DNA from 3 places in the Streptomyces sp. NPDC005263 genome. Region 2 is predicted to be linked to each of the others. Evidence: predicted binding sites of a transcription regulator. Region 2 holds the regulator's gene; each other region holds the start of a gene.

Region 1 (9,952 bases), on a different contig from region 2:
GGGCGGACGCGCGGGAGCGGACGCACCTGGGCCGCAGCAAGACGCACGACGACGCGACGGTGGTGTACGCGGAGCTCTGAGGAGACCGGCCCACCGGACGCGGCGTCCGACGCGGGCACCGACCGGCCCCGCGGACCTGACCTACTTCTCCATGCCCCGGTTCAACTGGTTCAGCAGGCGCGCCAGTTCCGCGACCTCGCGGGAGTCCCAGTCCTCCAGCCGACCGGCGTACCGGGCCCGCCGTGCCTCACGCACCCTGGTCACCCGTTCGTGGCCCTCCTGGGTGAGGGCGATCAGCCAGGCGCGGCCGTCGGCCGGGTCCGGTTCCCGGGCCACCAGGCCGAGTTCCTCCAGCGCACGCAGCTGACGGGACATCGTGGCCTTGCCGACACCGATGTACCCGGCGAGCGCGGTGGCCCGCTGACGTCCGCATTCGTCCAGCCGCACGAGGAGGCCGTACGCCGCGGACTCCAGGTCCGGGTGGACCTCGCGGGCCATCTCGCCCTGGTTGGCACGGGCGCGTCGCAGCAGAACGGTCAGTTCGCGTTCCAGCGCGAGGAACGCGGGCTGGTCCACACCGCTCGCGGGGACGTCGGATTCGACTTGGCGTCCGTCGCCGTTCCCGTCTTCGTGCACGTCAGCCCCTGCCTCGGTTTCCCGATCCTGAAAAGTTTCCGCCGAGCGCCGTCGTCGCCGCGGCTCCGCCAGTATTTCGCAGGGCCGGACCAACGGTGGCCTTCGCCCCACCTGCGCGGCTTCTTCGTCCGGCCGGGGACGGGCGTGGTGCGCGGCGCACAGGCGAAGGCCCGGGCCTCCCTCACGGGACCCGGGCCTCCCCTCATCCGACCGCGTCCGTCACGCCGCGACCGGAACCTCCGGCGCGGCCCCGTTCGTCGCGGGGGCCAGCGCCAGCTCCAGGACCTGGCGGACGTCCGTGACGGCGTGGACGTCGAGCTTGTCCAGCACCTCCGCCGGGACGTCGTCCAGGTCGGGCTCGTTGCGCTTGGGGATGACGACCGTGGTGACACCCGCCCGGTGCGCGGCGAGCAGCTTCTGCTTCACCCCGCCGATGGGCAGGACCCGGCCGGTCAGCGAGACCTCGCCGGTCATCGCGACGTCCGTACGGACCAGACGGCCGCTGAGCAGCGACGCCAGCGCCGTCGTCATCGTGACACCGGCGCTCGGCCCGTCCTTCGGCACCGCGCCCGCCGGGAAGTGGATGTGCACGCCCCGGTCCTTCAGGTCCGCGACCGGCAGCTCCAGTTCGGCTCCGTGCGAGCGCAGGAAGCTCAGCGCGATCTGCGCCGACTCCTTCATGACGTCGCCCAGCTGGCCCGTCAGCGTCAGGCCCGCCGCGCCGGTCTCCGGGTCGGCCAGCGACGCCTCGACGAACAGCACGTCACCGCCCGCTCCGGTGACCGCGAGCCCCGTCGCCACACCCGGCACGGCGGTGCGCCGCTCCGCCGGGTCCTGGGCGGACTCCGGCACATGGTGCGGCCGGCCGATCAGCGCGCGCAGGTCCTCGTCCGTGACGGTGAACGGCAGTTCCCGCTCGCCCAGTTCGTGCTGGGCCGCGACCTTGCGCAGCAGCCGCGCCACGGAGCGCTCCAGGGTTCGGACGCCGGCCTCGCGGGTGTACTCGCCGGCCAGCTTGCGCAGCGCGCCCTCGTCGAGGGTGACCTCGTCCTTGTTGAGGCCGGCCCGCTCCAGCTGGCGGGGCAGCAGGTGGTCACGCGCGATGACGATCTTCTCGTCCTCGGTGTAGCCGTCGAGCCGGACCAGTTCCATGCGGTCGAGCAGCGCCTCCGGGATGGCTTCCAGCACGTTGGCCGTGGCCAGGAAGACGACGTCCGACAGGTCGAGTTCGACCTCCAGGTAGTGGTCCCGGAAGGTGTGGTTCTGCGCCGGGTCGAGGACCTCCAGCAGAGCCGCGGCCGGGTCGCCCCGGAAGTCGGACCCCACCTTGTCGATCTCGTCCAGCAGGACCACCGGGTTCATCGACCCGGCCTCCTTGATCGCGCGCACGATCCGGCCGGGCAGCGCGCCGACGTAGGTACGCCGGTGGCCGCGGATCTCCGCCTCGTCCCGCACCCCGCCGAGCGCGACCCGCACGAACTTCCGTCCCATGGCGTGCGCGACGGACTCGCCCAGCGAGGTCTTGCCGACACCGGGCGGGCCGACGAGCGCGAGCACGGCACCGCCGCGCCGCCCGCCGATGACACCCAGTCCCCGGTCGCTACGGCGCTTGCGGACCGCCAGGTACTCGGTGATCCGTTCCTTCACGTCCGCCAGCCCGGAGTGCTCGGCGTCCAGCACCGCCTTGGCGCCCTGGATGTCGTACACGTCCTCGGTCCGTTCGTTCCACGGCAGTTCGAGGACGGTGTCGAGCCAGGTGCGGATCCATGAGCCCTCGGGCGACTGGTCGCTGGACCGCTCCAGCTTGTCGACCTCCTTGAGGGCGGCCTCGCGGACCTTCTCGGGCAGGTCGGCGGCCTCGACCCGGGTCCGGTAGTCGTCGGACTCCTCGCCCTCCGACTCGCCGTTGAGCTCCCGCAGTTCCTTGCGTACGGCTTCCAGCTGGCGCCGGAGCAGGAACTCCCGCTGCTGCTTGTCGACGCCCTCCTGGACGTCCTTGGCGATGGTCTCGGCGACGTCCTGCTCGGCGAGGTGGTCGCGCAGTTGCTGAGCGGCGAGCTTCAGCCGGGCCACCGGGTCGGCGGTCTCCAGGAGCTCCACCTTCTGCTCGGTGGTCAGGAAGGGCGAGTAACCGGAGTTGTCGGCCAGGGTGGACACGTCGTCGATGGCCTGCACCCGGTCCACGACCTGCCAGGCACCCCGCTTGCGCAGCCACGCCGTGGCCAGTGCCTTGTACTCCTTGACCAGTTCGGTGACGTGACCGGGCAGCGGCTCGGGCACGTCCTCGTCGATGCGGACGCCCTCGACCCAGAGGGCGGCACCGGGTCCCGTGGTCCCCGCGCCGATCCTCACCCGGCCCCGGCCGCGGATCAGCGCGCCCGGGTCACCGTCGGCGAGCCGGCCGACCTGCTCGATGGTGCCGAGCACACCGGTGCTCGCGTATGTCCCGTCGATGCGCGGCACCAGCAGAACCCGGGGCTTGCCGGGCTCCGAGCGGGCGGCGGCCTGGGCGGCCTCCACGGCGGCGCGTACATCGGCGTCGTTCAAATCCAGCGGAACCACCATGCCGGGCAGCACGACCTCGCCGTCGAGCGGCAGCACAGGCAGAGTGAGCGGTGTGGACGTCGAAGCCATGATCTCCCCTTCGGCATTCAAGTTGAGCTATGCCGACTCAATGCATGTGAGCGCTTGAATGTTCCCCATGGGGCGTTCGCTGTGAGCGATCACGTTCGGGGAGGCGGAAACGGGCCGTCCCTCGGCCCAACAGCCGGACGGTCCGGAAGATGCCCGTTGATATCGGGGAGTTACCCGGCGGTGGTGGCCGGGTGGGCCCGGCGAGCGCGCCGCGTCACCGGCCAGGTGGCCACGCCGATCCCCAGCGAGATCAGGTGCCCCCAGTTCGTCATGGGGTCCGTGAACGCGATCAGGTCCAGCACCACCATCCCGCCGAAGGCGGCCAGCAGGGGCCGGCGCAGCCAGGGCGTGAGGAGTCCGGCGAGGGCGCCCACGCAGGTGGCGACGCCGAAGCTGACGCCGTAGTCGAGGCGGTGCAAGGAACTGTCGGGCAGGTGCCCGGCCAGGACCGCGAGCCCCACGGCCCCCTCGGTCGCCAGGGTGGCGAGGACATGCCCGAGCAGGAAGACCCCGGCGGTGCGCACGCCGCCGATCCGGCGCTCCAGAGCCGTGAGCGCCAGCAGCAGACCTGTCGCGTACGGCGACAGGAGCCCGCCGGCGATCCACAGCGCGCTGGCCGGCAGCACCACCATCGGCCACCGCACCAGGTGGGCCACATCGGTGCTGGAGGCCTGGTGCAGGGTGTGCACGACGGCGGGGTCGGCGTACGCGGTGATCAGCGAGGTGACGGCGAGCAGGGCGACGTACCCGAAGGTGAAGGGAGTTCCGGTGGGCGTGGGGAGCAGCCGCCAGGGGCGGGGGCGCCGGGCTGCCGCGGGGGCGGCGGGTGTGGACGCCGCGACGGGGGTGGCGGGCGGGGGCGAAACGGTGGTCGTGGCCGGGGCGGTCGGGTTCCGCTGCCGCGGCATCGCCTCCAGCAACCCCGCGGCGTCGGGCAGACCGGTGCCGACGGACGCCTCGGAGGGAGCCTCGTACGCCGCCTCGCACCGCACGCGACCGGGATCGCCGCCGGGCATCCCGCACGGAGTACCGCACGGCGAAGGAGCCACATCCGCCGTCGTGTCGGCGGCCGTCACGGTCCGGTTCACGGTGAGGCGCTCCTTCCGTTTCGCCCACCCTTGGCCGTCCCGCACGGCACTGTCTATGACCGGCGCCACGAAAGCCGCCATTCACAGCGACTTCCCAGGGAAAATTCGCGCGCCCCACCCGGCACGGGACTGCCAGGATGGGCCGATGCTCACCCCGAACGACACCCCCGAAGTCCTGGACCGTCGCGAGGGCCCGTACGGCGAGGTCGTGCTGCGCCGCCACGGTGGACTGCTGCAGATCATCGCCAACGGATGCTTCCTGATGGACACCTCCGACGGCCGCTCGGAGCGGCGGCTGGTCGACACGGCACTGGAGGCTCTCGACGGACGGGCCGAGCCGAGCGTGCTGATCGGCGGTCTCGGCGTCGGCTTCTCCCTCGCACACGCCGCCGCCGATCCCCGCTGGGGCCGCATCACGGTGGTCGAGCGCGAGGCCGCGGTCGTCGACTGGCACCGCGAGGGGCCGTTGTCCGGTTTATCCTCTCGGGCGCTCGCCGATCCGCGTACCGAGGTTGTGGAAACCGATCTGGTCGCGTTCGTCAATGAGACATGCGACACATTCGACGCGCTGTGCCTCGACATCGACAACGGCCCCGACTGGACGGTCACCGAGGGCAACCACGGTCTCTACTCACCAGCCGGACTCACCAGCTGCGCAAGGGTGTTGAGGCCGGGAGGGGTGCTGGCGGTGTGGTCCGCCCAACCCTCTCCGGAATTCGAGGGAACCTTGCGGAATGCCGGGTTCCAACAGGTGCGTACCGAAGAGATCCCGGTTGCCCGGGGCGTGCCGGACGTCGTGCATCTCGCCGTCCGACCTGGATAGCAAAGAAACGGTGACTCCCCGTACTCTGCTTCCCTGACGCCGATCATTCAAGCGTCAAGCGCAGTCATGCGCAGACAAGGGATCACCCCACTGGTTCCGGAATTGCACACCTCAGGGGCGGGCGATGGAGCAGACACACACCTCCCACAACGGCACGGCGGCGACCCAGGGCGCACAGCGCCGGGTTCTGGTCGTCGAGGACGATCCGACGATCGTGGACGCCATCGCGACCCGCCTGCGCGCCGAGGGATTCCTCGTGCAAACGGCGGTCGACGGCCCGTCCGCCGTGGACACGGCCGAGGCCTGGCAGCCCGATCTGCTGATCCTCGACATCATGCTGCCCGGCTTCGACGGTCTGGAGGTCTGCCGACGCGTGCAGGCCGCCCGTCCGGTGCCGGTGATGATGCTCACCGCGCGCGACGACGAGACCGACATGCTGGTCGGGCTCGGGGTCGGCGCCGACGACTACATGACCAAGCCGTTCTCGATGCGCGAGCTGGCGGCGCGGGTGCACGTGCTGCTGCGCCGGGTCGAGCGTGCCGCGCTGGCCGCCGCCACTCCGCGCAGCGGCATCCTGCGGCTCGGCGAGCTGGAGATCGACCACGCGCAGCGCCGGGTACGGGTGCGCTCCGAGGACGTCCATCTGACGCCGACGGAGTTCGACCTGCTGGTCTGCCTGGCCAACACGCCGCGTGCGGTGCTCTCCCGGGAGCAGCTGCTGGCGGAGGTGTGGGACTGGGCTGACGCCTCCGGCACCCGTACGGTCGACAGCCACATCAAGGCCCTGCGCCGGAAGATCGGCGCCGAGCGGATCCGCACGGTGCACGGAGTGGGTTACGCCCTGGAGACGCCGACGCCATGAGCGAGGGTCCGGCCGGACGGAGAGGCCCCGGGGAGCCCTGGGGCGGCGTACGCCCGTTCTCGATCAAGACGAAGCTGGGCGCTCTGGTCGTCACGTCGGTGCTGATCACCACCGGCCTGTCGATGATCGCGGTGCAGACCAAGACGGAGCTTCGCTTCATCACGGTCTTCTCGATGATCGCCACACTGCTCATTACGCAGTTCGTGGCGCATTCGCTCACCGCGCCGCTGGACGAGATGAACGCGGTGGCCCGCTCCATCTCGCACGGCGACTACACCCGCCGGGTGCGGGAGAACCGCCGTGACGAGCTGGGCGACCTGGCCGAGACGATCAACCGCATGGCGGACGAGCTGGAGGCCCAGGAGCGGCAGCGCAAGGAACTCGTGGCGAATGTCTCGCACGAGTTGCGCACGCCGATCGCGGGCCTGCGGGCGGTCCTGGAGAACATCGTCGACGGTGTGACCCAGGCCGACCCGGAAACCATGCGGACGGCCCTGAAGCAGACCGAGCGGCTCGGCCGGCTGGTCGAGACCCTGCTGGACCTGTCCAGGCTGGACAACGGGGTCGTACCGCTGCGAAAGCGGCGTTTCGAGGTGTGGCCGTACCTGTCGGGCGTGCTGAAGGAGGCCAACATGGTCGCCTCGGCGCGCGCCGGCATCGCCTCCGGCTCCGGCAGCCACACCCGTACGGACGTCCATCTGCACCTGGATGTGTCCCCGCCGGAGCTGACCGCGCACGCGGACCCGGAGCGGATCCACCAGGTAGTGGCGAATCTCATCGACAACGCGGTCAAGCACAGCCCGCCGCACGGGCGGGTCACGGTGAAGGCGCGGCGCGGGTCCCGCTCCGAGTCCCTGGAGCTCGAGGTGCTCGACGAGGGCCCCGGCATTCCGAGGTCGGAGTGGCACCGGGTCTTCGAGCGGTTCAACCGCGGCAGCGTCAACCGGCCGCACGGCCCCGGCAGCGACGGCGGTACCGGGCTCGGCCTGGCGATCGCCCGCTGGGCTGTGGATCTGCACGGCGGCCGGATCGGAGTGGCCGAATCCGAGCGGGGCTGTCGGATCCTTGTCACCCTTCCGGGACTTCCCTCTCTGCCAAGTTGACGTAAAGTTCGAAGCGAAGCCACAAGATCCATCGGTGTCCGCCGCGGCGTACACGTGTGATCAGGCAGAGGCCCGCGCGTTCGACGCGCCGAGGCCCGGTCGCGTCATCCCTCGCGCAACAGAACCACGTTTTTTTCCCGCCATTTCCAGCCCCGAAACCCGCTCTTCGATGTGACTTACACGACGATGAACGGGCCCGGCCTGACCTACCCCGTCAAGGGGGCGTAGCCTTTATTCCCGCTGTCCATCACCTTGTGAAGCGGAAGAGGGCGGTTGCCGCCGTGTCGCCACAGTCCCCCAGTAACTCGAGCATCTCGACCGACACCGACCAAGCGGGGAAGAACCCCGCGGCCGCGTTCGGACCCAATGAGTGGCTCGTCGACGAGATCTATCAGCAGTACCTCCAGGACCCGAACTCGGTAGACCGTGCCTGGTGGGACTTCTTCGCCGACTACAAGCCGGGCGCTGCCGTCGCCTCGGCTCCGGCGGGTACTGCGGCCGCGGGGGCCGCAGGGACCACCACCCCGGCCGCGCCTGCCGCCCCGCAGGCGCAGGCGCCCGTACCGGCCCCGGCTGCCGCTCCCGCGCCCGCCGCGAAGCCCGCCGCCGCTGCTCCGGCGCCCGCCAAGGCCGCCGCGCCGGCTCCGGCTCCGGCCCAGGCCGCGAAGCCCGCCGCCGCCAAGCCGGCGGCCAAGGCCGCGCCCGCCACGGCGTCGTCGGGCGGTCCTGAGCTGGTGACGCTGCGCGGCCCCGCCGCCGCCGTCGCGAAGAACATGAACGCCTCCCTGGAGCTGCCCACGGCCACGTCCGTGCGCGCGGTCCCGGTGAAGCTGCTCTTCGACAACCGCATCGTCATCAACAACCACCTGAAGCGCGCCCGGGGCGGGAAGATCTCCTTCACGCACCTGATCGGCTACGCGATGGTGCAGGCCATCAAGGCCATGCCGTCGATGAACTGGCACTACGCGGAGAAGGACGGGAAGCCCACCCTCGTCAAGCCGGAGCACGTCACCTTCGGCCTGGCCATCGACCTGGTGAAGCCGAACGGCGACCGCCAGCTCGTCGTCGCCGGCATCAAGAAGGCCGAGACGCTGAACTTCTTCGAGTTCTGGCAGGCCTACGAGGACATCGTCCGCCGCGCCCGCGACGGCAAGCTGACGATGGACGACTTCTCCGGTGTCACGGTCTCCCTGACCAACCCCGGCGGCCTCGGCACCGTGCACTCGGTCCCCCGTCTGATGCCCGGCCAGTCGGTCATCATGGGCGTCGGCTCGATGGACTACCCGGCGGAGTTCCAGGGCACCTCCCAGGACACCCTGAACAAGCTCGGCATCTCGAAGGTCATGACGCTCACGTCGACCTACGACCACCGGGTGATCCAGGGCGCCGCGTCCGGCGAGTTCCTGCGCATCGTCGCCAACCTCCTCCTCGGCGAGGGCGGTTTCTACGACGAGATCTTCGAGGCGCTGCGCATCCCCTACGAGCCGGTCCGCTGGCTCAAGGACATCGACGCCAGCCACGACGACGACGTCACCAAGGCCGCCCGGGTCTTCGAGCTGATCCACTCCTACCGGGTCCGCGGCCACGTCATGGCCGACACCGACCCGCTGGAGTACCGCCAGCGCAAGCACCCCGACCTGGACATCACCGAGCACGGGCTCACCCTGTGGGACCTGGAGCGCGAGTTCGCCGTCGGCGGTTTCGCGGGCAAGTCCCTGATGAAGCTGCGCGACATCCTCGGTGTGCTGCGCGACTCGTACTGCCGCACCACCGGCGTCGAGTTCATGCACATCCAGGACCCGAAGCAGCGCAAGTGGATCCAGGACCGCATCGAGCGCTCGCACACCAAGCCGGAGCGCGAGGAGCAGCTGCGCATCCTGCGCCGGCTGAACGCGGCGGAGGCCTTCGAGACCTTCCTGCAGACCAAGTACGTCGGCCAGAAGCGCTTCTCCCTGGAGGGCGGCGAGTCCGTCATCCCGCTGCTCGACGCGGTCATCGACAGCGCGGCCGAGTCGCGCCTGGACGAGGTCGTCATCGGCATGGCCCACCGCGGCCGGCTCAACGTGCTCGCGAACATCGTCGGCAAGTCGTACGCGCAGATCTTCCGCGAGTTCGAGGGCAACCTCGACCCGAAGTCGATGCACGGCTCCGGCGACGTGAAGTACCACCTGGGCGCCGAGGGCACCTTCACCGGCCTGGACGGCGAGCAGATCAAGGTCTCGCTGGCCGCCAACCCCTCGCACCTGGAGGCGGTCGACCCGATCCTCGAGGGCATCGCCCGCGCCAAGCAGGACATCATCAACAAGGGCGGCACGGACTTCACGGTCCTGCCGGTGGCCCTGCACGGCGACGCGGCCTTCGCGGGCCAGGGCGTGGTGGCCGAGACCCTGAACATGTCGCAGCTGCGCGGTTACCGCACCGGCGGCACGGTCCACGTGGTCATCAACAACCAGGTCGGCTTCACCGCGGCCCCCGAGTCCTCGCGTTCGTCCATGTACGCCACGGACGTGGCCCGCATGATCGAGGCCCCGATCTTCCACGTGAACGGCGACGACCCGGAAGCGGTCGTGCGGGTCGCGCGGCTGGCCTTCGAGTTCCGCCAGGCGTTCAACAAGGACGTGGTGATCGACCTCATCTGCTACCGCCGCCGCGGTCACAACGAGTCGGACAACCCGGCGTTCACCCAGCCGCTGATGTACGACCTGATCGACAAGAAGCGCTCGGTGCGCAAGCTGTACACCGAGTCCCTGATCGGTCGCGGCGACATCACCCTGGAAGAGGCCGAGCAGGCCCTGCAGGACTACCA
Region 2 (9,952 bases):
CCGTCTACATCGACCCCGCGGGCAACGAGAAGGTCGTCGAGCAGGAGGCCTACGGCATCTGGGACTACTGGCTCTGACCAACCGCCTCAGCCCTGCCTCAGCCCCGCTTCGGGCCCGTGATCCCCTCGCCGATCACGAAGCCCTTGGCGGGGCCTTCGGGCAAAGGCCCCGCCGTCCTCATCCAAACCCTCAGGAGGCGCCCAGCGCCACGCATTCCGCTGCGACCCAGCCATCACGACCATTGAGTCGGACGGTTTTCCAGTAGCTGGACGTGCCACCACACGCCGTGTACTTCTGTCCGACTACGTCGCCTTCTCCGAGGCTCCCACAGGGGAGCTTTCCGCCGGCGGCGATCGTTCCCACGACCGAATATCTGGTTCCGGCTCCGCCTCGCACGTTCAAGGTCTCTCCGGACCGGTTGTGGGCGTAGCAGCTGACCGCGGTCACGGATGCCTTCTCCGCGAAGCCGATCGCAGGTGCGGCGCTGACAGGGCTGACCGCAGCGCCTACCACCCCAAGTGCGGAAAAGGCGACAGCTGCGGCTTTCAGAGGCACACGCATGTATCTTCCCATCTTCATCTGGCTAGCAGCCCAGCCAAACCCAATGGCACCATCACAGCAAGATCATTTTTAGCCATCGCCCCGAGCTGCGCGAGCGACACCCCTCTATCGTCTGCATGTACGGACGCAGCGGAGGGAGTGCCATGCGGGTGCAGGTCAGGGTCGCGGCAGATGACGGTGGTGAGACGCTCACCGATCTGTACCGCTGGTTCCGCGAGGACGGCGACCTCCGAGACCATGCCGAGGTACGGATACGGACACCCCGCCAGACCGGCGGCCAGCTGGGCGTCGTCGAGATCATCGACGTGATTCTCAGCAACGCCATCGGCGGGGGCGGCCTGGCCCTCTCCTACGCCGCGTGGCGCCGGGCGCGCCCCGGGGCGGCCCGGGAGGTGACGTTCACGGTCGACGACGTCGAGGTCACCGTACGAAACGGCGACGACGACTCGGTGAGACGCATCGTGGAGTTGCTCCGCCCACAGGTCGATGAGACACCGGAAGCACCGGGAGACGACTGAGGGGCCCGGAGGTTCAGGTGAACCTCCGGGCCCCTCAAGTCAGTCGACCAGGCGTCAGTCCGACGCCCCCTGGCGCTTCGGGCGCCACACCACCAGCGCGCTGGTCTGCTGGACCTCCTGGTACGGGACCAGGTCGCGGCGGTACGACGCGTGCACCGCCGCCTCGCGCTGCTGCATCGCGGCCGCCGCGCCCTCCAGGGCCCCCTGCAGTTCCGCGACGCGGGACTGCAGGGCGACGACCTGGTTCTCCAGTTCGATGATCCGTTTGATGCCGGCCAGGTTGATGCCCTCGTCCTGCGACAACTGCTGGACGGTACGCAGCAGTTCGATGTCGCGGGCCGAGTAGCGCCGGCCCCGGCCGGGGGTGCGGTCGGGGGAGACCAGGCCGAGACGGTCGTACTGGCGCAGGGTCTGCGGGTGCAGGCCGGAGAGCTGGGCCGCCACCGAGATGACGTAGACCGGGGTTTCCTCGGTCAGTTCATACGGATTGCGTCGACGACCGTCCATCTCACTCATGCTCCCTTCGCGGCCTGGAACAGCTCCGCCCGCGGGTCCTCACCCGCGGTCGCCTCGCGATACGCCTCCAGCGCGTCACGAGCCTTCCCCGTCACGTCCCTCGGAACACTCACCTCGACGGTGACCAGAAGATCGCCGCGGGTGCCGTCCTTACGGACCGCGCCCTTGCCGCGGGCGCGCATGGTGCGGCCGTTGGGTGTGCCCGGCGGCAGCTTCAGCGTCACCGGCGGGCCGCCCAGGGTGGGCACCCTGACCTCGCCGCCGAGGGCCGCCTCCGCGAACGTGACCGGGACGCTCACCGTGAGGTTGTCGCCCTTGCGGCCGAAGACCGGGTGGGCGTCGACGTGCACCGTGACGTACAGGTCGCCGTTCGGGCCGCCCCGTTCGCCGGGTGCTCCCTTGGCGCGCAGGCGGATGCGCTGGCCGTCCAGGACCCCCGCGGGGATGCGGACCTGCATGGTCCGCGACGACTTGGCCCGTCCGCTGCCGTGGCAGATCTCGCAGGGGTCCTCGGAGATCAGGCCGCGGCCCTTGCAGTCCGGGCAGGGGTCCGTCAGCGAGAAACCGCCGCCCGAGCCCCTGGCGACCTGCCCGGTTCCGACGCAGGTCGGGCACACCCGCGGGTTGCCGTTCTTGTCGCCGGTGCCGGAACACGCCTTGCAGGGCTGCTGCGAGGACATCCGCAGCGGGACCGTCGCGCCCTCGATCGCCTCGGTGAAGCTGAGGGTGACCTCGGACTCGATGTCCTGGCCGCGCCGGGGCTGGGTACGCGTCCCCGCGCCCGCGCCGCCCCGGTTGAACAGGCCCCCGAAGACGTCACCGATCCCGCCGCCGAAACCGCCGGCGCTCCCCCCGCCCGGGGCTCCGCCTCCGAAGAGGTCACCCAGGTCGAAGTTGAAGGAGCCGCCCTGGCCGGCCGGCCCCGGACGGTAGCCACCGCTACCGAACAGGGCGCGCGCCTCGTCGTACTCCTTGCGCTTCTTCGGGTCGCCGAGGATGTCGTTCGCCTCGGAGACCTCCTTGAAGCGGTCCTCCGCCTTGGCGTTCCCCTTGTTGGCGTCCGGGTGGAACTCGCGGGCGAGCTTCCGGTAGGCCTTCTTGATCTCGGCCTCGGTGGCGTCCTTGGGGACGCCGAGAACCTTGTAGTAGTCCTTCTCGATGAAGTCCTTGGTGCTCATCCTCGACGCCCCTCCTTCCTACTTGTCCTTCTCGGTTCCAGCTCAGCCCTCGTCCGGGCCACCGGTCTCCTTGTCGTCGGCCGTCTCCGCGGACTCGTCCGCCTTGACGGTCTGCGCCCCGGGCTGAGGTTCGGCGACGGCCACCCGCGCGGGGCGGATGGTGCGTTCGCCGAATCGGTACCCGGGCTGGAGAATCGCCACGCACGTCGTCTCGGTGACGTCCGGCGCGTAGCTGTGCATCAGGGCCTCGTGGATCGTCGGGTCGAAGGGCTCGCCCTCCTTGCCGAACTGCTGCAGGCCCATCTTCGCCGCGACCGACTCCAGCGACTCGGCGACGGACTTGAACCCGCCGAGGAGTTCGCCGTGGTCCCGCGCGCGGCCGATGTCGTCGAGCACGGGCAGAAGCTCGGTCAGGAGGTTCGCGATGGCGATCTCCTTGACCGTGATCCGGTCCCGCTCGACCCGGCGGCGGTAGTTCTGGAACTCGGCCTGGAGCCGCTGGAGGTCGCCGGTGCGCTCGTCGAGCGCCGTGCGTACCTGGTCCAGCTGGGCCGTCAGGCCTGCGATCTGTGCTGCTGCGTCCCCGGCCGGGGCCGCCGCCTCCCCCGAGGAGGGGGCGGCGGCCTGCGGCTCGGCGTCGTCGGGGGTGGCGCCGGAAGGGACGTCAGGCTTCTCGTCGAAGCCCGGGGTCTCCTCCGTCACGCGGCACCGTCCTTGCGCTCGTCGTCCACGATCTCGGCGTCCACGACGTCGTCGTCGGCCTTCGCGTCACCGTCGGCGGCACCCTCGGAGGCGCCACCCGCGGCCTGACCGGCCTGGGCGTCGGCGTACATGGCCTGGCCGAGCTTCTGCGAGACGGCCGCGACCTTCTCGGTGGCGGTACGGATCTCGGCGGTGTTGTCGGCCTCGGCGGACTCGTTCTTGAGCGCGTCCTTCAGCTCGCCGACCGCGGCCTCGACCTCGGTCTTGATCTCGCCCGGGACCTTCTCCTCGTTGTCCTTGAGGAACTTCTCGGTCTGGTAGACGAGCTGCTCGCCCTGGTTGCGGGTCTCGGCGGCCTCGCGGCGGCGGTGGTCCTCCTCCGCGTACTGCTCGGCCTCCTGGCGCATCCGGTCGACCTCGTCCTTCGGCAGCGAGGAGCCGCCGGTGACGGTCATCTTCTGCTCCTTGCCCGTGCCGAGGTCCTTCGCGGTCACGTGCATGATGCCGTTGGCGTCGATGTCGAACGACACCTGGATCTGCGGGACGCCACGCGGCGCCGGCGGCAGACCGGTCAGCTCGAACATGCCGAGCTTCTTGTTGTACGCCGCGATCTCGCGCTCGCCCTGGTAGACCTGGATCTGCACGGACGGCTGGTTGTCCTCGGCCGTGGTGAAGATCTCGGAGCGCTCGGTCGGAATCGTGGTGTTCCGGTCGATGAGCTTGGTCATGATGCCGCCCTTGGTCTCGATACCCAGGGACAGCGGGGTCACGTCGAGGAGCAGGACGTCCTTGACCTCACCCTTGAGGACACCGGCCTGCAGGGCGGCGCCGATGGCGACGACCTCGTCCGGGTTGACGCCCTTGTTGGCCTCCTTGCCGCCGGTCAGCTCCTTGACGAGCTCGGCGACGGCGGGCATCCGGGTGGAGCCACCGACGAGGACGACGTGGTCGATCTCGTTGATGGAGATGCCGGCGTCCTTGATGACGTTGTGGAACGGCGTCTTGCAGCGCTCCAGCAGGTCGGCCGTCAGCTGCTGGAACTGAGCCCGGGTGAGCTTCTCGTCCAGGTGCAGCGGGCCCTCGGCGGACGCGGTGATGTAGGGCAGGTTGATCGAGGTCTCGGTGGACGAGGACAGCTCGATCTTGGCCTTCTCCGCCGCCTCACGCAGACGCTGGAGAGCCATCTTGTCCTTGGCCAGGTCCACGCCGTGGCCCGACTTGAACTGCTGGACCAGGTAGTCGACGACCCGCTGGTCCCAGTCGTCGCCGCCGAGGTGGTTGTCACCGTTGGTGGCCTTCACCTCGACCAGGCCCTCGTCGATGTCGAGCAGCGACACGTCGAAGGTGCCACCGCCGAGGTCGAAGACGAGGATCGTCTGCTCTTCCTTGTCCAGGCCGTACGCCAGCGCGGCCGCGGTGGGCTCGTTGACGATGCGCAGGACGTTGAGACCGGCGATCTCGCCGGCTTCCTTCGTCGCCTGACGCTCGGAGTCGTTGAAGTACGCCGGGACGGTGATGACCGCGTCCGTGACCTTCTCGCCCAGGTACGACTCGGCGTCGCGCTTGAGCTTCTGCAGGATGAACGCGGAGATCTGCTGCGGGTTGAAGGGCTTCCCGTCGAGCTCGATGTTCCAGTCCGTGCCCATGTGGCGCTTCACGGAGCGGATGGTCCGGTCCACGTTCGTGACCGCCTGGCGCTTGGCGACCTCGCCGACGAGCACCTCACCGTTCTTGGCGAAGGCGACGACGGACGGCGTGGTCCTGGCACCCTCGGCGTTGGTGATGACGGTGGGCTCGCCGCCCTCCAGAACGCTGACGACGGAGTTAGTCGTGCCCAGGTCGATGCCGACCGCACGTGCCATGGTGATCTTCCTCCAGCTGACTTGAGTGGAACGGGCTCAAGTGTGCACGACGCCCGGCCTGCGGTCAACAGACCTGAGTCGGGAGGGCTCAACTCTTATCCGTTCCTTACACGCAACTGGGCTCCGACCTGCGCTTTCATCGGGCGGCGCGGCCCGTACGGCCGCACTCGAAGGAGTCCCAGGACGAGCACCAGAACGCCCGCCGCCACCCAGTACACCCCTGACCCGGCAATCCACCCCAGATGCGCGAAGACCGCGACGAGTACCCCGCAGGACGCCCCCACACCGAGCACCACCGTCGCCCCGCAGGAGGTGAGCCCGAGCCGCCGGAGCCGGTGCGCGAGGTGGTCCGGGCCGCTGCGCAGCAGGGGCCGCCCGGCCAGCCGGCGGGAGAGCAGCACGAGGATCACATCGGCGGCCGCGACCGCCGTCAGCGCGAACAACACCCCCGCGCTGGACGCCGGTTCGTACCCGGCGCGGGTGACCACGGCCGCCGACGCGAGCACGAACCCCGCGAACAGCGCCCCGCAGGATCCGAGCCCCGCCCGCGCGGGGGGACGGTTGTGCATCAGGAACCCGGTCAGGGCTGCGGCCAGCACGCTCAGCAGGGCGGCCGGCCCGTCCATCATCTCGGCCGCCGCCAGGGCCCCCACCCCGAAGGCGGTCACCACGGCCACGGTTCCGGCCAGCGCGTCCGCGTGATCGAGCGCCTTGAAGCCGACGGCCACGAACACGATCCAGCCGGCCGCCAACACCCCGCCGACGATGCCGAGTTCGCTGTACGGCACCACCCAGGCCGCCGCCACCGCCGTACCGCCCACCAGCAGCCGGGCCTTGACCCGCCGCACGTCGGCGACCAGCCCGAGCACGGCGACCGCGGCCCCGGCCTCGAGCAGTTCGCGGACCTGGCCGTCGAGCGGCGCGATGCCGGTCCACTCACCGGCGGCCGTGACCAGGCAGGTGGCGAGCGCGACGGCGATCCCGCCGCAGAGCGGAACGGCCCGCTGGCGCCGCCGGTCGACGATCCCGAGCCGCCGGGCCGGGGCCCGGAGCAGAGCGGTGAGCACGACGGCGAGGAGCAGGGCGGTGGTGGCGGCGACGATCCCGTAGAGCACGGAACTAAGTTAGGGGTGAATATACCAATTTGGCATGAATAACACGATCGGATCGCCAGGGATCTTTAAGGTGACCCTCAGCGACACAGATCACCGCACGGCTGACTACAGTGCGACGGAAGATGGGGGTAGTCTCAAACCGACTGGGTAAGTTACCGCTTAGTAATACCCCTTAGTAATGACGAGGACCTCCGAGGACTCCCCTCGAGGACCCCCCTCGAAGAGTCCCCCGCAAGATCCCCTCGCAGGCCCGAGGAGCCCCGAAATGCAACTCGCCGCGATCATCGTGTCGCTGGTGCTGACCGTGGTCGGCGTTGCGCTGCTCGCACGCGCCATCGGCCAGTTCGTCCGGTACTTCAAACTGGGCCAGCCGGTGCCCGCCGGCAGCCGCACCGACGACCCCTACTCGCGCAGTGTGACGCTGGTACGGGAGTTCCTCGGCCACACGCGGATGAACCGCTGGGGCATCGTGGGCTTCGCCCACTGGTTCGTGGCCATCGGCTTCCTGACGCTGCCGCCGACCATCATCACCGCCTACGGCCAGCTCTTCCAGGCCGACTGGACGCTGCCGGTGATCGGCGGCTTCCTGCCGTACGAGCTGTACATCGAGTTCATCGCCGCGATGACCACCCTCGGCATCGTCACGCTGATGGTCATCCGGCTGCTGAACCTGCCCTCCCGCCCCGGACGCAAGTCGCGCTTCGCGGGCTCCAAGATGGGCCAGGCGTACTTCGTCGAGTACGTCATCCTCACCATCGGTCTGGCCATCTACGTCCTGCGCGGCCTCGAGGGCGCGCTGCACCACGTGGACCACTTCGAGGCCGCGTACTTCGCCTCGTACCCGCTGATCCTGGCCTTCAAGGGACTGAGCGTCGCGACGCTGCAGAACCTCGTCTACCTCACCGCCATGATCAAGCTCGGCACCACCATGATCTGGATGATCACGGTCAGCCTGAACACCAACATGGGTGTGGCCTGGCACCGCTTCCTCGCCTTCCCGAACATCTGGTTCAAGCGCGAGGCGAAGGGCGGGACCGCGCTCGGCGGGCTCCAGCCGATGACCTCCGGCGGCGAGCCGATCGACTTCACCGACCCGGGCGACGACGACGTCTTCGGCGTCTCCCAGGTCGAGCAGTTCTCCTGGAAGGGCCTTCTCGACTTCTCCACCTGCACCGAGTGCGGGCGTTGCCAGTCGCAGTGCCCCGCCTGGAACACCGGCAAGCCGCTCTCCCCCAAGCTGCTGATCATGTCCCTGCGGGACCACGCGCACGCCAAGGCGCCCTACCTGCTCGCGGGTGGCGGCAAGACCATGGAGGGCGAGGAGAAGGCCTCCGAGGAGCAGCTCGCCTCGGTGCCCGCGGCAGCGCTGGCCGAGGCCGAGCGCCCGCTGATCGGCACCGTCGAGGAGAACGGCGTCATCGACCCGGACGTCCTGTGGTCCTGCACCACCTGCGGCGCCTGCGTCGAGCAGTGCCCCGTCGACATCGAGCACGTCGACCACATCGTCGACATGCGCCGCTACCAGGTGATGATCGAGAGCGCGTTCCCGTCCGAGGCGGGCACCATGCTCAAGAACCTGGAGAAGAAGGGCAACCCCTGGGGCCTCGCCAAGAAGCAGCGCCTGGAGTGGCTCAAGGAAGTCGACTTCGAGGTGCCGGTCGTCGGCAAGGACATCGAGGACCTGTCCGAGGTCGAGTACCTGTACTGGGTCGGCTGCGCCGGCGCCCTGGAGGACCGCGCCAAGAAGACCACCAAGGCCTTCGCCGAGCTGCTCCACATGGCGGGCGTCAAGTTCGCGATCATGGGCGGCGACGAGAAGTGCACGGGTGACTCGGCGCGGCGGCTGGGCAACGAGCCCCTCTTCCAGGAGCTCGGCATGGAGAACGTCATGGCGCTGAACATGGCGTTCGGCGAGGAGACGGACGACGAGGGCAAGGTCCTGCCCGAGTCGGCGAAGCCCAAGTCCGCGAAGAAGATCGTCGCGACCTGCCCGCACTGCCTCAACACCCTCGGCAACGAGTACCCGCAGCTCGGCGGCGACTACGAGGTCATCCACCACACCCAGCTGCTCCAGCACCTGGTGGACGAGGGCAAGCTGGTCCCGGTCACCCCGGTCGAGGGCATCATCACGTACCACGACCCCTGCTACCTGGGCCGCCACAACAAGATCTACACGCCGCCGCGCGAGATCATCGCGGGCGTCCCGGGCCTGCGCAACGAGGAGATGCACCGCCACAAGGAGCGCGGCTTCTGCTGTGGCGCCGGTGGCGCGCGGATGTGGATGGAGGAGCGGATCGGCAAGCGCATCAACAACGAGCGTGTCGATGAGGCCCTGTCGTTGAACCCCGACATCGTCTCCACCGCCTGCCCGTTCTGCCTGGTCATGCTCACGGACTCCGTGAACGGCAAGAAGAACGAGGGCAAGGCCAAGGAGTCCGTCCAGGTCGTCGACGTGGCCCAGCTCCTGCTTCAGTCCGTCAAGACCCCTGTCTCCGACTCCGACGAGCCCCCGGCGGGCACGTCCGAGTCGGAGAACGAGCCGGAGCCGCAGCCGGTGAAGTAGCCGTAGATCTACGGCCGTTCGGCGCCCCCATGTCCCGTTCTGGGCATGGGGGCGTCGTCGTGTCCCGTCCTGGGCATGGGCGCCGTGTCCGCGACCGTCATCCCAGGCTGCGGACGGACCCGAGGAAGTACGCCAGGAAGACGAGGACGAAGCCGCCCCCGGCGAAGAGCGCTTCCACGAGGTGGGGGTCCTCCCCCAGCAGCAGCGGGCGCCAGCCCAGGAACACGGCGGCGGCCACCGCGGCTCGTACCGTCTGCACCCACGGGGACCAGGCCACCTCCTGGAGGTCGTCGGCGTCCGGCACCAGGCTGAAGACGGGCGCCAGGATCCCCCCGAAGAGCATCAGGACGATGAACGCGACCAGCGCCCCGCTGCCCAGATCGCCGTCCGGGAACGCCTTCCAGCGGCGCTCGGCGATCGCCGGCAGGTCCTGGGTCTCGTTGACGTATCCGCCGAGCCGCTGCGCGGACCGGGCCCACAGGACGTCGACCTCGGCCCCCTCGCGAGGCTTCTCCTCCGTGTACGCGCCCTTCACGGTGAGGCGCGCGGGCCCTCCGGGCACGGAGACGACCAGCCGCGACGAGTACCCCTGCACGGCGTCCTCGTCGTCCACGTCCGCCCGTACCGCCTCCGGCGCCCGCATGACCGTCGCGACACTGACCTCGGCGCCCGCGTCCCGCAGGCCCTCGACCCGGTCGTCCCAGTCCGGGGAGGTCAGAATGCCGACGAAGAACGCGCCCGAGGCGAACGCCACCAGCAGCCAGACGGCACCCGTGCGGAGCTTGGCCCAGACCTCCCAGCCGTGGAAGGAGAGGTCGTGCGGGTCGCCCCAGTCGAGTTCCCAGTCGTCCCAGCGGTCCCAACGACCCCCGCCGTCCCCCTGCTTCTCCTTGCTCAGGGAGACGCCCGGTGAGTCGCCGCCCCGCCGCCGACGCCG
Region 3 (9,952 bases), on a different contig from region 2:
AGCTGCTTCTCGATGGCTCTCTCGCACGGCCTCGCCGGGGCAGGCACCCCGCCCACCAAGCTCGTCACCTCCGCCGACGTCAACTTCCAGCCCGGTGAGGGGATCACCGGCATCCACCTCACCGTCGAGGGCACGGTGCCGGGCCTCGACGAGGCGGGCTTCGTCGCCGCCGCCGAGCAGGCCAAGGTCAACTGCCCGGTCAGCCAGGCCCTGAAGGCCGTATCGATCACGCTGTCGGCGAAGCTCGCCTGAACCGGCACCCGGGACAGCGCATCCGCCGGGCCGCCCCACGCCGGGGCGCCCGGCGGGTGGCCCGGCCGACCCGTGCGCACGGCCGGTGGGCGTGCCCGGCCGGTTCACCGGCACCGGCCCGGGTAAGTAGCTGACGGCGGTGGAACGACCGGGCGCTGGGAGGACTCATCGGTGGCGGGAACCTCAGGCGGGACGACGGTGCTCGACTCCGCGACCCGTGAACTCACCCGCGCGGTCCTGCTGTTCAGCCTCGACGGCCGCGCCCGCCCGCACAGCACCACGTCCGACGCGCTGGTCGACCGGCTGGACTTCGGCCGGTTCGAACCCCATCTGAGGTCCAGCGGAGCGGTCCTGCCCGTGCCGGTCCTCACCGAGCACCTGGGCCCCGACGAGCTGCGGCCCGCGCACGGCGACCACGCTCTCGCCCTCGCCGCCGCCGAACTCCTGGTCCTCGCCACCCCGCGCGGCGACGTGACCCTCCTCGTCGACTGCGGCTTCGCCGCGGACACCACGCCCGACGCCCTCGCCGCCTGGCTGGCGGACACCTGCTTCGACCGTCGGCGCATCCTGCTCGGCGACCGGCCGCTGCTCGACGTGGTCAACGAACGGCTCGCCCTGCCGACCCCCCTCACCTACGGCCAGAACGTCCACCAGCTGGTCTTCCCCGGCGGGCGGTTGCGGCGCGACCTGCTGAGCGCGGACCTCGCCGACGCCACCCGCAGGGCCGCCCTGCTGAACGAGATCGTCTACCGCGGCCGGCTGCCCGCGCACCGCACGTCCGAGGCCGAGGACACCCTGCCGCCCAACCTCAGGAACCACGGCGTCACCCTCTCCGCGCACGGCCGCGGCGTCTCCGTCCAGGCCGGCTGGGCCCCGCACGTCGAGAACGGCCTGATCCTGGTCGCCGTCGGCATGATCTCCGCCCTCGCCGTGCTCCAGCGCACCCGGCTGGCCGCCTTCGAGACCATGCGCGCCAACGAGCGGGCCCCCATGACCGACTCGCCGTACGAGGTCCGCTCCCTCATCTCCCGGCTGTCGGCCGGGGTGAACGAACTCCAGCTGGACCTGGCCTTCGGCGTCGAGGCGTACGTGGACAGCCTGCTGATCCCGGAGATGCTGATGGAGGCCTTCCAGTCCTCCCTGCGCGACACCCTGGGCATCCGCGACAGCCTGGAGAACTCCGCGCGCATGGTCGAACGGCTCACCTCCGTCATCGGCGCCCGCTCCGCCGCCCTCGACGCCGAACTCGCCGAGCGCGACGATCGCCGTGACCGCACCGTCTCCGCGCTCGTCGCCGCGGCCACCCTGATCGCGCTGCCGCCGACCCTGCTGCTGACGTACTTCGGGGTCAACGGCACCAACGTCCACTCCGACCGCTCCATCTTCGACCTCGACACGTACGGCACGGCGTACGCGCTGGCCTGGCTTCCCTTCGTGGTCCTCGCCGTGATCGGATACCTGCTGCTCCGGAGGGTCAGCAGACGCTCCGGCGCCCTCCTGTCCCCGCCCGACGGCCGGCCCGCCACGGTGCCCGCGCCCCGATCCCCGTCCGGGAGCTGACCCGCCGATGTCGCGACGACCCGCCGTGTCCGCGCACCGGGGCGGATCCGAACACGCCGGCGCCGCCACCCGGGAGGCGTACGAGGACGCGGTCCGCTCCGGCGCCGAGTACGTGGAGTTCGACATCCGGCGCACCGCGGATCAGGTCCTCGTCGTCTACCACGATCCCCGGGTCGGTCCCGGCGGCCCGCCCCTGTCGACGATCACGCATGCCGAACTCTGCGAACGGGCCGGATACGCCGTACCGGTCATGGAGGACATCATGTCCCTGATCGCCGGGAAACTGGCCGGGCACCTGGACCTCAAGGAGGTCGGGTACGAGCGCACGGTGATCGACCGCGCGATCGCCCTGCTCGGCACCGACGGCTTCGTCGCCACCACCCTGGAGGACCGTTCCGTCGCCGCCATCGCGCGGGGCTTCCCGCAGGTGCGCACGGCCCTGTCGCTGGGCCGCGACCGCCGGGACATCGCTCCGGCCCGCCTGGCCGCCACCCGGCTGAGCGAGCTGCTGCCCATGCGGCGGGTCCGTGCCTGCGGAGCGGGCGGGGTCGCCGTGCACCACCGGCTGGCGCGCGCGGGTGTGCTGCGCGAGGCGGCCCGGCACGGCCTGTTCAGCATGGTGTGGACGATCAACGAGGACCTGCCGATGCGGACCTTCCTGGCCGACCCGCGGGTCGACGTCCTGGTCACGGACCGCCCCCGGCGGGCCCTCGCCCTGCGCGGCGGACGGCACGACGAGCGCCCGGCGGGGTACCCGTCCTCCTGAGCCGGGGTACCCGTCCTCCTATGCCGGGGTACCCGTCTCCTGACAGGAGCCACCCATTGACAAGAGCGCACTCAAGTTTTCTGCTGGAGTGCACAGGCTCCGCTGGCGCGGTGGAAGGGAACAGCGATGGGACGTGCGGTCGGAATCGATCTCGGGACCACGAACTCGGTGGTGGCGGTGCTGGAAGGCGGCGAGCCCACGGTCGTCGCCAACGCGGAGGGCGGCAGGACCACACCGTCGGTGGTGGCCTTCGCCAAGAACGGCGAGGTGCTCGTCGGAGAGGTCGCCAAGCGGCAGGCCGTGACGAACGTGGAGCGCACCGCCCGCTCGGTCAAGCGGTACATGGGCGACTCGAACTGGCGGTTCCCCCAGGAGGGCTCCATCGACGGCACCCGCTACCGGGCGCAGGAGCTGTCCGCGCGGGTGCTGCAGAAGCTGAAGCGGGACGCCGAGTCCTACCTCGGCGAGGACGTCACCGACGCCGTGATCACCGTGCCCGCGTACTTCGACGACAGCCAGCGGCAGGCCACCAAGGAGGCCGGGGAGGTCGCGGGCCTGAAGGTCCTCAGGATCATCAACGAGCCGACCGCCGCCGCCCTCGCCTACGGCCTCGACCGGGGGGAGGAGCAGACGGTCCTGGTCTTCGACCTCGGCGGCGGCACCTTCGACGTGTCGTTGCTGGAGATCGGCGACGGGGTCATCGAGGTCAAGGCCACCAACGGCGACACCCACCTCGGCGGCGACGACTGGGACCAGCGGGTCGTCGAGTACCTCGTCAAGCGCTTCAAGGGGCAGACCGGCGTCGACCTGGGCAACGACAAGATGGCCCTGCAGCGACTGCGTGAGGGCGCCGAGAAGGCCAAGATCGAGCTGTCCAGCTCCTCCGAGACGACGATCAACCTGCCCTACATCACCGCCTCCGCCGAGGGCCCGCTGCACCTCGACGAGAAGTTGACCCGCGCCCAGTTCCAGGAACTCACCGCGGACCTCCTCGACCGCTGCAAGACCCCCTTCCACCAGGCGGTCAAGGACGCCGGCATCAAGCTGGCCGCGATCCACCACGTCATCCTCGTCGGCGGCTCGACCCGGATGCCCGCCGTCACCGAGCTGGTCAGGGAGCTCACCGGCAAGGACCCGCACAAGGGTGTCAACCCGGACGAGGTCGTCGCCGTCGGCGCGGCGCTCCAGGCCGGCGTCATCCGCGGCGACGTGAAGGACGTCCTGCTCCTCGACGTCACCCCGCTGTCCCTGGGCATCGAGACCAAGGGCGGCATCATGACCAAGCTCATCGAGCGCAACACCACGATCCCCACCCGCCGCTCGGAGATCTTCACCACCGCCGCCGACAACCAGCCCTCGGTGGGCATCCAGGTCTACCAGGGCGAACGGGAGATCGCCGCGTACAACAAGAAGCTCGGCGTCTTCGACCTCACCGGCCTGCCGCCCGCGCCGCGCGGCGTGCCGCAGGTCGAGGTCGCCTTCGACATCGACGCGAACGGGATCATGCACGTCTCGGCGAAGGACCTCGCCACCGGCCGGGAACAGAAGATGACCGTCACCGGCGGCTCCGCCCTGCCCAAGGACGACATCGACCGCATGATGCGGGAGGCGGAGCAGTACGCCGAGGAGGACCGGGGCCGCCGGGAGGCGGCGGAGACCCGCAACCATGCCGAACAACTCGTCTACCAGACCGAGAAGTTCCTCCGTGAGAACGAGGACAAGGTCCCGGCCGAGACCAGGGGAGAGGTGGAGGCGGCGGTCGCCGAGGTCAAGCAGCTCCTGGAGCAGAACGCGGAGACCGACGCTCTGCGCACCGGCGTCGAGAAACTCGCCTCCGTCAGCCAGCGGATGGGCCAGGCCATGTACGCCCAGGCCCAGCAGACCCCGACGGACGGCGCCGCCGACGGCGCGCACAGCTCACCGCAGGACGAGGAGGGCGTGGTCGACGCCGAGATCGTCGACGACGAGAAGGACCAGGACCGCAAGGGCGGCGCGGCCTGAGCCCGGCCTCAGAAGTCCTTGAGGCGTTCCCTCAGGAGCTGCTTGGTGCGCTCCGCCGAGGCCGCCCGCGCCGACATGTGGTCCAGGACCTCCAGATGCGCGACGACCTCCTTGCGGGAGTCCAGGTAGAGGGCACCGGTGAGGTACTCGGTGAACACCATGTCGGGCAGTTCCGGCTCGGTGAAGCGGAAGAGGGAGAACGGCGCGTACGTGCCCGGGTGCGGGCCCTGTTCGAACTCCGCGACCTGGAGGGTGATCCGGTCGTTCTCGGCGAGCTGGACGAGTTTGTCCAGCTGGTCGCGCATGACCTCGCCGTCGATGCTCACCGGCCGGCGCAGCACCGTCTCGTCCATGATCACCCACAGGTGCGGCGGGTTCGTCCGCTCCAGCAGCTCCTGCCGGGCCATCCGCAGCGACACATGCCGGTCGACCGTCCCCGGCCCCGCCTGCCCGATCGTCCCGGCCTCCATCACGGCGCGCGCGTAGGCCTCGGTCTGCAGCAGACCCGGCACGAAGTGCGGCTCGTAGGAGCGGATGATCCCGGCGGCGCCCTCCAGGCTCACGTACATGCTGAACCACTCGGGCAGCACGTCGTGGAACCGCTGCCACCAGCCGGGCCGGTTGGCCTCCTCGGTCAGTGCCACGAACGCGGCCGCCTCGTCGTCGGCGACGCCGTACGTCTCCAACAGCACCTGCACGTACGGGATCTTCAACGCGACGTCGGCCGTCTCCATCCGCCGTACGGTCGCGGGGGCCACCCGCAGCGCCCGCGCGGCCTCCTCGCGTTTGAGGCCGGCCGCCTCCCGCAGTTCCTGCAGCCGCCTGCCGAGCACCACCTGGCCCACCGTGGGAGCAGGACGCCGCTCACTCACGCCACGCCTCCCCTACGCGTCGAAGTCCGGATGCAGTGTGTCATGTTCCGCTGCCTGTCTCATCAGTCTCTCCGGGCCGGAACCGCGACACACGCGACACGGGTGCCGTTTTGCGACGGTGGCCCCATTACCCGGGGTATCAGGTGCCGTCCGCGTCCGGCACGACGACCTGAGGGTTCCTCAAGGCAGCAGTGAGTGAAGGTACTTGACCGTCGCGGGGTCGGCCGGGAGGAAGGTCTCGATGGCCAGCTCGGAGACGGTCACGTCCATCGGGGTGTTGAAGGTGGAGATGGAGGAGACGAACGACAGCGTCCGTCCCTCGTGCTCGATCCGCATCGGCAACGCGAAACAGGTGCCGGGCTCGGCCGGTGGACCGGCGTCGTCGTCCTGCTCCGGCACCGGATACGCGGACACCTCGTCGTACAACGCCCGCAGCCGCTCCGAACGGCGCAGGGCGATCTGCCGCCCCATCTGCGCGAGCAGATGCCCGCGCCACTCGCGAAGGTTGCGGATACGGGGTGCCAGGCCCTCCGGGTGGAGCGTCAGCCGCATCGCGTTCAGCGGCGGGACGAGCAGGGACTCCGGCACGCCCTCCAGCAGCATCAGGATGCCCCGGTTGGCCGCGACGACGTCGTACAGCGCGTCGACCACGAGCGCCGGGTAGGGCTCGTAGCCCTGGATGAGGCGCTCCATGCCCTCGCGCAGCGCCTCCAGCGCCGGGTCGGTCAGCGGGGTCTCGGGATACCGGGGCGCGTACCCCGCCGCCAGCAGCAGTGCGTTGCGCTCCCGGACGGGCACCTCCAGGTGCTCGGCCAGCCTGAGCACCATCTCCTCGCTCGGCCGTGCACGGCCCGTCTCGATGAAGCTGACGTGCCGGGCCGAGGAGTCCGCCCGCAGCGCCAACTCCAGCTGACTGACCCGCCGTTCCTCCCGCCAGGCCCGCAGCAACGGGCCGACGCCCGGGTCGGCGGGGACGGTGGCGGGAGCGGCGTCACCGGACGCGACGGTGGTCATACCGACGACCGTAGCCGAGGAACGCCCGCCAGGAGCAGAGTCGCCGGCAGCCGAGGAACGGGTGCTCGACCGGACCGTGGACCTCGGAGACCGCGGCGCCCCGGCGCGCCGACGTGCGCGGCTGCCCGCTGGGAGGGGCGATCGGGGGCGCCCTCGGCGACCCGATCCCTCGGGAGCCCGTCTGACCAGGGCCGAAGCGGCCCAGCTGTGGCAGGCTGGACAGGCATCCGCAACTCAGGAAGGAGCGAGGCCATGCCCGTGGAACCGCTGTCGCAGAAGGAGATCGAGGACCGGCTCGCGGAACTGCCCGGCTGGTCGGTCGACGGCGACCGCCTCACCCGGTCCTACCGGCTCGGCACGCACTTCGCCGCGACCGCGATGGTCGTCCACATCGCCCAGGTCCAGGAGGAGCTCGACCACCACTCCGACCTCACCCTCGGCTACAACACGGTGTCCCTCAGCGTGAACACGCACAGCGCGGGCGGCACCGTGACCGAGCTGGACTTCGAGCTCGCCCACAAGGTGCAGGAGCTCGCCGCCGCCCACGGGGCGCAGTGACGGCGGTGCTGGACTACGACAAGGAGGCCGACGCCTACGACGTCACCCGCGGCGGCGAGCCCAGGGCCGCCGCGGCCGCCGACGCCGTGCTCGGCCTGGTCCCGGAGGATGCCCGGCGGCTCCTCGACGTCGCCTGCGGCACCGGGATCGTGACCCGGCGGTTCGCCGCGGCCCGCCCCGGCCTGCGGGTGACGGGCGTGGACCTGACGTACGGCATGGCCCGGACGGCCGCCGAACGTCTCCCCGGGGCGATCGTCCTGGCGGACAGCAGGCGGCTGCCGTTCCCCGACGGCTCGTTCGATGCCGTCACCAGTGTCTGGCTGCTGCATCTGCTGGACCGCCCGGGCGACGTCCGCGCGGTCGTCGCCGAGTGCGCCCGCGTGCTGAGGCCGGGCGGCGCGTACGTCACCACCGTCGACAAGGCCGCCGCACACGACGTGGGCAGCGACATCGACGCGGTCCTCGCGCCCCGCCCGCGCCGGCCGGCCCAGGACGCCACCGAAGCCGTCACGACGTATGCCGTGGCCTGCGGACTGGATCCGGTCGGCCGGGCCCGCTTCCCCGGCGTCGGTCAGGGGCGCAGCCCGCGCAGTACGGCCGCGGACCTGCGGCGCGGCTGGTTCACCCGGGTCCCGCCCGACGACCCGCTGGCCGAACAGTTCGCCGCGCGGCTGGCGGCCCTGCCCGACCAGGACCGACGGCGCGCCGATCCGGTGTTCAGGGTGCTGGGGTTCCACAAGCCCGAGCGAAGTCCATGAACCAGTTGGTCACCCAGCTCTCCCCGTCGTCCACCGAGAAGGCCTGCTCCCAGCGTGCGGTGGTGTCGGAGATCCCCGACCACACGAACCGCACCCGCACCTCCTTGCCGTCGTGTGTGTCCTCGCCGTGGAACTCGCCGCGCCCGCCCTCGAAACGGCCGACCACCGGCGGGAACAGTTTCCCGCTGCGGCTGGAGGACCAGTTCAGCGACCACTGCTCGCTCTCCGGGTCGTAGAGCCGCAGCGTCAGCCCCTTCCACCGCCGGCCCGGCACGTCGAGTTCGTCGATGTTCGCTGCCCCGTCGAACAGGCTCCAGCAGCGGCTGGTGGCCGAGAACTCCTCCCAACCGCTGTCCGGGTCGAGGAAGTCGGTGCGGCGGCGATGGTGGACCTCCCACGCGCCGTGGAAGAAGTCGAAGTCGTGCGGGCTGCTCATGGGCGGTCTCCAGTCGTGCCGGCGGGCAGTGAGTCGGCCATGTAGGCGTCGAGGTCGGGGACTTCGGGGGCGATCAGATGCCGTACCCAGGCGTCCCGTTCGTGCAGGATCGGCGGCAGTTCCCACACGCAGCCGATCCACGGCAGGTCGGGCCGGATGAAGTGCGTGGGGTCGCGGTCCGGGCAGCCGAGGACCGGCTGGCCCGCCGACGCGCCCCGGAAGTGCAGGACGTTGTCCCACACCCAGCTGTACGCGTTCAGATAGGCGCCGTCGTCGTCGCCCCGGTGCAGCACGACGAAGGTCGCGGGCGGCGTCCCGTCCGGCTCCGGCAGCAGCTCCGGAAGAATCGAGTAAGCCGCCTTCGCCACGTCCGGCGCGATGCCGTTCGGGTCGGCGGTGACGTGGTAACGCTTGATGTGACGACCGGCCACCTCGATCGGTGGCGGCACGGTCAGCAGTTTCTCCCTGAAGGCCATGGACGGGACCGTACGGCCGCTTCACTGACATCCTGTGTCAGTGAAGTCGGGCATCCTGAGATCATGAAGTCGGCCCGGCTCGTCTCGATCCTGCTGCTGCTCCAGACCCGGGGGCGGATGACCGCCGCCCAGCTCGCCGAGGAACTGGAGGTGTCCGTCCGCACGGTCTACCGGGACGTGGAGGCGCTGGGCGCGGCCGGGATCCCGCTGTACGGCGACGCGGGCCACGCCGGCGGCTACCGGCTCCTCGACGGCTACCGCACCCGCCTCACCGGCCTGACCGCGGGTGAGGCCGAGGCCCTCTTCCTCGCCGGTGCGCCCGGTCCCGCCGCCGAACTGGGCCTCGGTCCCGTCCTGGCCGCCGCCCAGCTCAAGGTCCGGGCCGCGCTGCCGCCGGAACTGCGCGCGCATGCCGACCGGGTCGGCGGCCGCTTCCACCTCGACGCACCGGGCTGGTACGCGCGGGCCGAGGAGGCGCCGTTCCTGCCGGCGGTCGCGGACGCCGTGTGGAACAACCGGGTCCTGCGTGTCCTGTACCGCCGGTGGCGTGAACCCACCGATGGGGAACGCCGGTTGGAGCCGTACGGGCTCGTGCTGAAGGCGGGCCGCTGGTACGTGGTCGCCGGCCCGGGCCCCCGCACCTTCCGCGTCGATCAGATTCTCCAACTGGCGCTCTCGGAGGATGAGTTCACACGCCCCGACGGCTTCGACCTAGCGGCCTACTGGACCGCCTACCAGCGTGACTTCCATGACCGGCTGCACCGTGCCGAGGCGGTGGTCCGCGTGGCGCCGGGCGTGACGCTCCCCATGGCCGTGCGGGCGAACGGCCGTACCGAGCAGGACGGTTGGACGGTGGTCACCGTCCCCATCGAGTCCGTCGACCACGCGCACGCCGAGTTCCTGCGCCTGGGCACCGGTGTCGAGGTCCTCCATCCGCCCGAGTTGCGTGAGCGGATCGCCCGGACGGTCGCCGAGTTGGCTGGAAGATACGGCAACCCGGGCGAGCACGGCGGCGACTGACAGGGACCGGAATGCGTCCGTCCCCCCGTTCAGGAGGCCCGCCCCGTGCAGCACCCGCACCCCCAGCCGCCCCCGCTCCCCGCCCCGCCTTCGCACCGCGGACGCCGCGTGCTCCTCGGCGCGATGACCGCCGTCACGGCCCTGGTCGGCGCCGGACTCACCACCCTCACCACCCCCGACACCTCCCCCACGCTCGAACTGACCCGCGCGGGAGGGGCCCCGACGGCGGCCACCGCCCG

The links. The regulator HspR, encoded in region 2, represses chaperone genes until heat shock. The targets are predictions, from matches to a motif close to TTGAGNNNNNNNNNCTCAA.
Region 1: a site for HspR is predicted at 3,293-3,311, ahead of lon (endopeptidase La). Genes of this name have one in related genera too.
Region 3: a site for HspR is predicted at 2,635-2,653, ahead of dnaK (molecular chaperone DnaK). Genes of this name have one in related genera too.

The regions. Positions count from the first base shown of each region.
Region 1 is NZ_JBIAKJ010000003.1:890,391-900,342, reverse strand. Features, by position in the region: gene ACFYRY_RS17775 (hypothetical protein) at 1-80, shown strand, start outside; gene ACFYRY_RS17770 (MarR family winged helix-turn-helix transcriptional regulator) at 142-636, opposite strand; gene lon (endopeptidase La) at 856-3,270, opposite strand; gene ACFYRY_RS17760 (rhomboid-like protein) at 3,441-4,358, opposite strand; gene ACFYRY_RS17755 (spermidine synthase) at 4,504-5,181, shown strand; gene ACFYRY_RS17750 (response regulator transcription factor) at 5,306-6,043, shown strand; gene ACFYRY_RS17745 (ATP-binding protein) at 6,040-7,146, shown strand; gene ACFYRY_RS17740 (multifunctional oxoglutarate decarboxylase/oxoglutarate dehydrogenase thiamine pyrophosphate-binding subunit/dihydrolipoyllysine-residue succinyltransferase subunit) at 7,428-9,952, shown strand, end outside.
Region 2 is NZ_JBIAKJ010000007.1:198,303-208,254, reverse strand. Features, by position in the region: partial or broken gene ACFYRY_RS29570 (PA14 domain-containing protein) at 1-77, shown strand, start outside; gene ACFYRY_RS29565 (hypothetical protein) at 705-1,079, shown strand; gene ACFYRY_RS29560 (heat shock protein transcriptional repressor HspR) at 1,134-1,586, opposite strand; gene dnaJ (molecular chaperone DnaJ) at 1,592-2,773, opposite strand; gene grpE (nucleotide exchange factor GrpE) at 2,816-3,475, opposite strand; gene dnaK (molecular chaperone DnaK) at 3,472-5,337, opposite strand; gene ACFYRY_RS29540 (MraY family glycosyltransferase) at 5,433-6,452, opposite strand; gene ACFYRY_RS29535 (heterodisulfide reductase-related iron-sulfur binding cluster) at 6,718-9,015, shown strand; gene ACFYRY_RS29530 (hypothetical protein) at 9,113-9,952, opposite strand, start outside.
Region 3 is NZ_JBIAKJ010000008.1:117,321-127,272, reverse strand. Features, by position in the region: gene ACFYRY_RS31725 (OsmC family protein) at 1-252, shown strand, start outside; gene ACFYRY_RS31720 (hypothetical protein) at 424-1,812, shown strand; gene ACFYRY_RS31715 (glycerophosphodiester phosphodiesterase family protein) at 1,820-2,578, shown strand; gene dnaK (molecular chaperone DnaK) at 2,705-4,579, shown strand; gene ACFYRY_RS31705 (helix-turn-helix domain-containing protein) at 4,588-5,451, opposite strand; gene ACFYRY_RS31700 (helix-turn-helix domain-containing protein) at 5,632-6,465, opposite strand; gene ACFYRY_RS31695 (4a-hydroxytetrahydrobiopterin dehydratase) at 6,718-7,023, shown strand; gene ACFYRY_RS31690 (class I SAM-dependent methyltransferase) at 7,029-7,781, shown strand; gene ACFYRY_RS31685 (hypothetical protein) at 7,741-8,217, opposite strand; gene ACFYRY_RS31680 (hypothetical protein) at 8,214-8,693, opposite strand; gene ACFYRY_RS31675 (helix-turn-helix transcriptional regulator) at 8,757-9,713, shown strand; gene ACFYRY_RS31670 (rhamnogalacturonan lyase) at 9,759-9,952, shown strand, end outside.